One region of the Shewanella japonica genome, then DNA from elsewhere that is predicted to be linked to it. Evidence: predicted binding sites of a transcription regulator. Region 1 holds the regulator's gene; each other region holds the start of a gene.
The links. The regulator NrdR, encoded in region 1, represses ribonucleotide reductase genes. The targets are predictions, from matches to a motif close to AAACACNANATNTNGTGTTT.

Region 1 (3,291 bases):
CGATCCACAACTGTTTCAAGCCATTGAAGATGAGACTCGTCGCCAAGAAGAGCACATTGAATTAATCGCATCAGAAAATTATACCAGCCCACGTGTTCTTGAAGCACAAGGTTCTCAGTTAACCAATAAGTACGCAGAAGGTTACCCTGGTAAGCGTTACTATGGTGGTTGTGAGCATGTTGATATTGCTGAAGAATTAGCTATTTCACGTGCTAAAGAGTTGTTCGGCGCAACATACGCTAATGTTCAGCCGCATTCTGGTTCTCAGGCAAACTCAGCTGTTTTCATGGCGCTTTTACAAGGTGGTGACACCGTTTTAGGTATGAGCCTGGCACACGGTGGTCACTTGACTCACGGGTCTCATGTGAGCTTTTCAGGCAAATTATACAATGCGGTTCAGTACGGTATTGATGAAACGACTGGCAAAATCGATTATGCAGAAGTAGAGCGTTTAGCTGTTGAACATAAGCCTAAAATGATTATTGCTGGTTTCTCTGCATATTCAGGTATCATCGATTGGGGTAAATTCCGCGAAATCGCTGACAAAGTAGGTGCTTACTTATTTGTTGATATGGCCCACGTTGCAGGTCTTGTTGCTGCTGGTATCTATCCGAACCCGTTACCACATGCTCACGTAGTGACAACGACGACACACAAAACACTTGCCGGTCCTCGTGGTGGATTAATTTTATCTGCATCAAACGATGAAGATATCTATAAAAAATTAAACTCAGCAGTATTCCCTGGCGGTCAAGGTGGTCCATTAATGCACGTTATTGCAGCTAAAGCAGTTGCATTTAAAGAAGCATTAGATCCAGAGTTTACGACTTACCAAGAGCAAGTTGTTGCCAACGCTAAAGTGATGGCTAAAACCTTTATCGAACGTGGCTATGATGTGGTATCTGGCGGTACTGATAACCACTTATTCCTGCTTGATTTAATCAGCAAAGATATGACTGGTAAAGATGCTGATGCTGCCTTAGGCAAAGCTAACATCACAGTGAACAAAAACTCGGTGCCAAATGATCCACGTTCACCGTTTGTGACTTCAGGTTTACGTATTGGTTCTCCTGCAATTACACGTCGTGGTTTTACTGAAACTGAATCAGTTGAATTAACCAACTGGATGTGTGATGTACTTGACGATATTAATAATGAAGCCACGATTGAGCGTGTGAAGAATCAAGTGCTTGAATTATGTGCTAAGTTCCCTGTTTACGGTTAATACCTTTCAAGTGTTCTGTAACAGGAACGTGATTGAGTAAGACTGGCTTTATTCAATTTATCTTGGCAGGATAATCTTATCGATAAGGTTAACCTTATAAAGTAAATAGGATAAACTTTAATGGCTGTAAGTACCGAGTACTTACAGCCATTTTCTTTTTAATTTCAGGAGCGAATATGCATTGCCCATTTTGTAGCGCGACAGATACTAAAGTGATTGACTCTCGACTTGTGGCTGATGGCCACCAAGTACGTCGTCGCCGGGAATGTACAGAGTGCCATGAACGCTTTACAACCTTTGAAGGTGCTGAGCTGGTGATGCCTAGAGTGATCAAACAAGATGGCACTCGTCAGCCATTTGATGAAGAGAAACTTCGTGGCGGTATGCTCAGAGCAGTTGAAAAACGCCCTGTTTCTATGGATCAAATTGAGCAAGCATTAACAAAAATAAAATCCACGCTTCGTGCGACAGGCGAACGAGAAATTGACTCTGCTATGATCGGTAACTTAATGATGGAGCAGTTAATGGTGCTTGATAAGGTTGCCTATATTCGCTTTGCTTCTGTTTATCGTGCATTTGAAGATGTGTCTCAATTTGGTGAAGCAATCGCTAAGTTACAAAAGTAACCGCATTATCATTACTTGCCGCTAGCAAAATATTGCTTTTTATCGTTTTGGTGCAATCAAGAAGGTTTTTATGTCTCAGTGGTCTATCCTTGATATTTCAATGATGAGTCTGGCAATTTCATTAGCAGAAAAAGGACGTTATACAACTCGGCCTAATCCAAACGTAGGCTGTGTGATTGCCGTTGGCGAGCAGATTATTGGTCAAGGTTATCATATTAAAGCGGGGGGCCCGCACGCTGAAATTCACGCTTTAAATGCAGTACAAACCAATCAGCAGCAAGATAAATTAAGCCAAGCCACTGCCTATGTCACCCTTGAGCCTTGCAGTCATTATGGCCGAACCCCTCCTTGTGCATTAGCGTTAATAAATGCGGGGATAAAAAGGGTTGTTATTGCTGAGGTTGATGCCAACCCGCAAGTGGCAGGTAATGGTATTCGAATGCTACAAGAAGCGGGAATTGAGGTTGAAGTCGGATTATTAACCGAGCAAGCCAAACAACTTAATCTTGGGTTTACTAAGCGAATGCTCACAGGCTTGCCACTTGTTACCATTAAGCTTGCTGCCAGTATTGATGGCAAAACGGCATTGTCTAATGGGGTGTCTAAATGGATTACAGGACCTGAAGCCCGAGCGGATGTGCAAAAGTTACGTGCTCGACAATGCGCTATTATAACTGGTGTAGAAACGCTACTTGCTGACAACCCTTCGATGAATGTCCGTTATGAAGAATTAGGCAGTGTAAAAGAGCATTTAGCAGAAAGTGAAATTAAACAACCATTAAGGGTTATTCTAGATAGTAAAGCTAGGCTAACAAATGACTTTACACTGTTTGAAATAGCGTCTCCTATACTGTTGGTTTCATGTGTGGAATACCCCGCAGAAGTGAGAGAAAGATTTAACAATCATGTTAGTTGTATCACTATTGGTGCAAATGATGATGGACGCGTTGATTTACATGCGTTATTTACTTATTTAGGTAAGCAATGCAATACGGTTCTCGTAGAAGCTGGAGCAACATTAGCGGGTAGCGTCATCAAACAAGGCTTAGGTGATGAATTGTATTTATATCAAGCGATGAAGTTACTGGGTAGCCAAGGTCGTAATTTAGTCCAGCTTGATGATTACCAAGCCATGTCAGATATCCCTAAAATACAACTTAACGATACGCGTCGAGTCGGTGCAGATCTAAGAATGATATTTGCTCTATAAGCAACAAGATTTTTTGCCATTATTTAAACGGTATTAGGCAACGAACACTGTTAAATAATATTGAATAAGATAACAAGTGAGTATTTATGTTTACCGGCATTATTGAAGCCCTAGGCACATTAAGAAAAATTGATCGCAAAGGCGATGATATTCGTTTAAATGTTGCAAGTGGTAGTTTGGATTTATCTGATGTCAAACTAGGAGATAGTATTGCAACCAATGGCGTGTGC
Region 2 (3,291 bases), 1.1 Mb from region 1:
GTTTTAACACCAAGTTTATAGGCTGTTAATAGATCTTTCAGCAAGGTTTTCATCGGTACTTTTTGACCGTCAAAACGTGTTGGATCGTAGTTAGTATTAGCCGAAATTGCTTGGTCGACGAATTTTTGCATGATACCAACGAGCTGTAAATAACCATCATTATTTGGCATATTCCACAGCAATTCATATTGATGTTTTAGCTCATCAAAGTCAGGAACAACTTGCTTTAATTGCCCATCTTTACTTGCTTTAACGCTGATTAAGCCACGTGGTGGCTCGATGCCATTTGTTGCGTTAGAAATTTGCGAAGACGTTTCTGATGGCATTAATGCTGATAGAGTAGAGTTACGTAAGCCGTGAGTTTTAATGTCACTACGTAATCCTTCCCAATCCATATGTAATGGTTCATCACAGATTTTATCTAAATCACGCTTATATGTGTCAATTGGTAAAACACCTTCAGCGTAAGTCGTTTCATTAAATAAAGGACATGCACCTTGCTCTTTTGCTAGGTTCATAGAAGCTTTAAGTAAGTAGAACTGAATCGCTTCAAACGTCTTATGGGTTAAGTTATTACCAGAGCCATCAGAATATTTCATGCCATTTTTCGCAAGGTAATTTGCGAAGTTAATAACGCCTATACCTAGCGTTCTACGGTTCATAGAACCCAGTTGAGCAGAGATAATTGGGTAATCTTGATAATCAAGTAAATTATCTAATGCACGAACGGCTAGGTCTGCAAGCGGTTCTAATTCAGATAAGTCTTTGATAGCACCCAAGTTAAGCGCTGATAAAGTACATAATGCAATTTCACCATTAGGATCTTCAATGTTACGCATTGGCTTAGTTGGTAAAGCGATTTCTAAACAAAGGTTAGACTGTTTAATTGGCGCTACTTGCGGGTCAAATGGACTATGAGTATTACAGTGATCAACATTTTGAATATAGATTCGGCCAGTTGATGCTCGTTCTTGCATCATTAATGAAAATAATTCAACGGCTTTAATCTCTTTACGACGAATGCTGCTATCCGCTTCGTATTGAAGATATAGGCGCTCAAACTCTACTTGGTCAGCGAAGAATGCATCGTATAAACCAGGTACATCAGATGGGCTAAATAAGCTAATATTTTCAGACTTAATTAAGCGTTGGTACATCAATTTGTTTAATTGCACGCCGTAATCTAAATGACGAACACGGTTATCTTCTACACCACGGTTATTTTTAAGCACAAGAAGTGATTCAACCTCTAAGTGCCATAATGGGTAAAATAATGTCGCTGCGCCGCCACGAACTCCGCCTTGTGAGCAAGACTTTACCGCAGTTTGGAAATATTTATAAAACGGTAAGCAACCAGTGTGGAATGCTTCACCGCCTCGGATTGGGCTACCTAAAGCTCGAATACGGCCTGCGTTAATACCAATACCCGCACGTTGACTTACGTATTTTACAATTGAAGAAGCAGTCGCATTAATTGAATCAAGGCTATCGTCACATTCAATTAATACGCACGAACTGAATTGACGAGTAGGGGTGCGCACACCAGCCATGATTGGCGTTGGAAGTGAAATTTTAAATGTCGATACGGCATCGTAGAAACGCTTAATGTAGTCAAGACGTGTTTCTTTTGGATACTTAGCAAATAAGCAAGCAGCTACCAAGATATAGAGAAACTGTGCACTTTCGTAAATTTCATTAGTCACACGGTTTTGAACTAGGTATTTCCCTTCGAGTTGCTTAACAGCAGCATATGAGAAGTCCATGTCACGCCAGTGGTCGATGTAGCTATCTAAGATAGTTAACTCTTCTGCTGTGTAGTCTTCGATAATGTGCTTGTCGTACTTACCCAACTCAACCAAACGATTGACTTGATCAATTAATTTTGGAGGCTCGAATTGACCGAAGGCTTTTTTACGCAGATGAAAAACAGCTAAACGCGCAGCAAGAAATTGGTAATCTGGTGACTCTGGAGAGATTAAGTCAGCTGCTGCTTTGATGATTGTTTCGTGAATAGCCTCTGTAGGAATGCCTTCAAAAAACTGTAAGTGAGAACGTAATTCTACTTCTGAAACTGATACGTTGTTTAAGCCTTTGGCTGCCCACTCGATTACGCGATGGATCTTATCTAAATCGATTGTTTCGCGTTCGCCACTGCGTTTAGTGACTGTCATATTGCTGTTCATTAAAAAGAGGCCTTGATTCGATATTTATTGGTGTAATTTATTCATTGGATCTTTTTTTATCGACTACGTTACGATCGCCAATAAATCACAATACGTCCCTTGTAAGTTGATCATCCAAATTCAATTAACAAACTAATATTGATAAAAATACTAGTGTTACAGCGAGATACTGCGCTTTTATCGCTAGTGCCTCGTATTGATGTCACACACAAGATATGGTGTTTTATAAAAACTAACATACAAGATAGTGAGGTTGGTCACCATTTGCAAGTAGGATTTTAATTAATAAGTTGTGGATATCTTATGGATAGTCATTCAAGTTAGTAAAAGCTAACCTGCTAACGCAAAATAGCCGTTGAATTTCTTGTGACGTTGTTTTTTTAGACAGTTAACGTGATTAGATTGATCGCTAAAATATTCAGCGATCGATTGTTTTTATATAAAAATAGTTTGATTTTTTTGTGATGTTTGAATGTAAAATGAAAAATGAGTTTTCATTTAGCTTTATGAGTCAAAGTACAGTGTCATTGATGAGTTCATTGCACTAAATTGACTACTGTTATCTTTAGAACAGTGAGATAAAAAGTGAAGTGACAGCAATGCCGTTAGTGCAGAAAAGTCGTTAGTAAAGAAACTCTATAGTGAGAGCATTAAAGGCTTGCTGATATGTATCGAAAGTGAGTCATGTCAATGATGTTTCAACTGTGACATTTGAAGCAGCAATTTACCAATCACTTTTGCATCATTACATTAAGATTTACATGTAAGCATTGAATTTATGAAGAGTACTATTTTAGTTGTTCTTGTTATTCAAAAAATTGGAGTAAATCGTTAACTGTGTTAAATACAATTTTACTTGGCCATAATTCTGGCTGATCATCGTCTGAAAGATATCCCCACATAGCAGTGCCGCCAATCATGCCCGCATTACTTGCTGCGACTAGATCTCGCTCAGCATCACCTAGGTACAATATATTTGCAGGCGCACAGTTAATTTGCTGAGCTGCTAATAACATAGGGGCAGTGTGAGGTTTAGGGTGAAGGGTAGAGTCGCCACTAACGATGCTAGTTAAACGTTCAGTTAGCCCTAAAGCATCAATTAACGGAC
Region 3 (3,291 bases), 610 kb from region 1:
ATATATAAGATTGGCGCTACGCGGGCTTTAACACCGACAAGACGAGCAATACGAGTATCTAACGCTTTACGTGCTAAAGTCATTCTCTCATCAAGTAATGCAAAGAAGGCTTTTTCATCGCCTTTAGCTTCGATTGCGATTCTAGGTAAGTTAAGGCTAACCACACCTAAATTATTACGGCCTTCATGAATTAACTCGCCATTCTCTTCATATGTACCTAAGAAAGAGCGACAGCCCATTGGCGTTTTAAACGAACCAGCAACACGTTCAACTTGCTCGTAATTTAAAATATCAGGGTACATGCGCATCGTGGCACATTCTAAAGCCAACTTTTTAATATCGTAATTACTGTCAGCCGCTTTATGGTTAACGCCATCACGAATAGCAAATACAAGTTTTGGGAACACCGCGGTTTTACGGTTTTTACCAAGGCCTGCCATACGTACTGTTAGTATCGACTTTTGAATTAAGCGTGACTCCCAGCTGGTACCTAGACCAAAACCAAACGTCACAAACGGAGTCTGTCCATTAGCAGTGTGCAGAGTGTTCACTTCATATTCTAATGACTGGAATGCGTCATGACATTCTTTTTCAGTTTGCGCCATAGCAAATGCTTCCACATCGCTCACGCCCCACTCTTTACCAATCACCAGTTGTTTCTGGTAACTCTTTTGCACAAATTCCGCTAACACTTCATCGATACGGTTAATCGTTGTGCCGCCATAAATATGGCTAGCAACTTGGGCAATAATCTGTGCAGTGACCGCTGTGGCAGTTGAAATTGATTTTGGTGTATCAATTTCGGCATTACCCATTTTAAAGCCATGGGTCATCATGCCTGCTAAATCAATTAACATGCAGTTAAACATCGGGAAGAAAGGCGCATAATCTAAATCATGATAATGCAGTTGACCCGATTCATGAGCAGCTACAATGTCTTTTGGTAACAAGTGTGATTTAGCATAATGCTTGGCTACAATACCCGCGAGTAAGTCGCGTTGTGTAGGAATAACTTTAGCGTCTTTATTGGCATTTTCGTTCAAAATTGAGCTATCACTTTGCTCAACTAACCCACGAATTTCACAGTTAAGTTTACTTTTTGCTTCACGGCAAATATCACGATCGTGACGGTATTCAATATAATGACGTGCAACCTCTTTATGAGGCCCTTCCATTAATAGATTTTCCACTAAATCTTGTAAATGGTGAATTTGTACTTCTTCTTCGTTCGCGACTTGATTTCGGATTACACCCGCAATGGTAGCGGCGTAATCAACATCAGCATGACCTGTAGCCGTCGCCATAGCAGCAACGATGGCATCCCTAATTCTAGACTCATCAAATACAGTCCGACAACCGTCCCTTTTAATTACTACAGGCATTACTTTTACTCCATTTATGCACAGGATATAAACACTATATATCCACAACAAGAAACCAATAAACACTAGATATGGTGTATTAAGCTATAACGAAGACTAGAAATCTATGATCTGGATCATAGTTTGATGAGGGGAAGTGAAATGAAAAATATTACTGCCAAGCTCTGCACTATTTGGCAAAACAGAGCTTGACCGAGTAATTGAAAAACGTTATCGCCCTAAAGCAGAGTTGATTAAATGAGCAGTTTGACGCACAGACTGCCTGCCAGCTTCAATGGCTTCTGCCGCACGATGAAACTCCATGGTGCCAATATCAGCAAGCTGTGGAACTAAGCAAACATCAGGTGGATCGCCCATCAGTCTTGCACGTTTATGGCGCTGCTCCAGAATATCCATTGACTGAGACATCACTGCAATCATGCCTGGATGGGATTTAGTCGACATCGAAAACTTCTCTGAAAAGCTAGCAATGTACTCTTTACCTTTACCCAGAATATCCATAAAAGCAGAGTCTGGCTCTTTGGCTTCTTGTTGTTGTTTTTCTAACGCTGTAGGAGCACGGCTTTTCATCTGTTGTGGCAACATATGCATACTGTTACGGCGATGGCCGTTTAAATCAACAGCAATGACCACATCAACTCCCATCGCGCGGCACATTGATACTGGAACAGGATTCACCACAGCGCCGTCGACTAGCCATCTGTCTTCTAGTTGAACAGGTGGTAAAAACCCTGGCATTGAACATGATGCTCTAACAGCGTGTCGTAAATCCCCTTCTTTAAACCAAATTTCTTGTCCGGAGTATAAATCTGTTGCCACCGCTGAGAATGGTTTTTTCAGTTGTTCAATTTTTAGCTCACCAATTCGGCCAGCCAGCACATCAAAAACTTTTTCACCGCTTATCAGCCCGCCTTTACGCCAGCTTAAATCCATCAGACCTAAAACATCCCAACTGGAAAAACCACGCACCCACGCTTCTAGCTCATCAAGATGATCATTGGCATACGCTGCACCTACCAATGCACCAACTGAACATCCTGCAATTTTATCTGGATGTATTCCCATTTCAGCCAGTTCTTTCAATACACCGATATGGGCCCAACCTTTAGCTGCGCCACTACCCAGTGCCACACCGACTCTTAATGGTTTATTCACCGTAGGCTCATTTTCATGCTCCGACATCTTTTACATCCCTTGTAGCTTAATTTGACTCAATTAATCTTATAAACTCAGCATAACTGAGCCTTTAGCTGTTGGCTATCGCCTAGCATACACGTTATAATATCTGGCTATCATTTTTTAGGGGATTTACCTTTGTTATTTACCGATTTTTCTTTAGACAAACGCTTACTTGAAAGTCTAAAGCATATGGGCATTTCTGAGCCAACCGAAATTCAGCAGCAAGCCCTGCCAATTGCCTTAGCAGGTAAAGATTTAATGGCATCTTCAAAAACCGGTTCAGGTAAAACCTTGGCGTTTTTGTTACCCGCACTTCAGCGTGTTATTTCAACAAAAGCGCTTTCTAAAAAAGACCCTCGTGTGTTGATATTACTACCGACAAGGGAATTGGCTCAGCAAGTATACGGTCAATTACGTTTATTAGTGGCAAATACCCAATATAAAGCGGTCAGTATTTTAGGAGGGGAAAACTTTAATGATCAAGCTAAATCGTTATCTCGTGACCCTCACTTTATTGTGGCTACACCCGGGCGTATCGCTGATCACTTAGAGCAACGTCATCTTTACTTAAATGGCTTAGAGCTCCTTATTCTTGATGAAGCCGACCGAATGCTTGATTTAGGTTTTGCGCCGCAATTAAAAGCCATTAACGAAGCTGCAGATCACAAACGTCGACAAACATTAATGTTTTCAGCCACGTTAGATCATGACCATATTAATGATATTGCTG

Region 2: the regulator NrdR is predicted to act here: its motif matches at 2,388-2,407, upstream of nrdA (class 1a ribonucleoside-diphosphate reductase subunit alpha).
Region 3: the regulator NrdR is predicted to act here: its motif matches at 1,443-1,462, upstream of nrdD (anaerobic ribonucleoside-triphosphate reductase).

Annotation. Positions count from the first base shown of each region.
Region 1 covers NZ_CP020472.1:3,696,022-3,699,312, reverse strand. The annotation lists gene glyA (serine hydroxymethyltransferase) at 1-1,225, shown strand, start outside; gene nrdR (transcriptional regulator NrdR) at 1,402-1,851, shown strand; gene ribD (bifunctional diaminohydroxyphosphoribosylaminopyrimidine deaminase/5-amino-6-(5-phosphoribosylamino)uracil reductase RibD) at 1,922-3,061, shown strand; gene SJ2017_RS15870 (riboflavin synthase) at 3,148-3,291, shown strand, end outside.
Region 2 covers NZ_CP020472.1:2,549,469-2,552,759, reverse strand. The annotation lists gene nrdA (class 1a ribonucleoside-diphosphate reductase subunit alpha) at 1-2,183, opposite strand, end outside; gene SJ2017_RS10845 (HAD family hydrolase) at 2,990-3,291, opposite strand, start outside.
Region 3 covers NZ_CP020472.1:3,086,341-3,089,631, forward strand. The annotation lists gene nrdD (anaerobic ribonucleoside-triphosphate reductase) at 1-1,382, opposite strand, end outside; gene rssA (patatin-like phospholipase RssA) at 1,593-2,564, opposite strand; gene SJ2017_RS13205 (DEAD/DEAH box helicase) at 2,697-3,291, shown strand, end outside.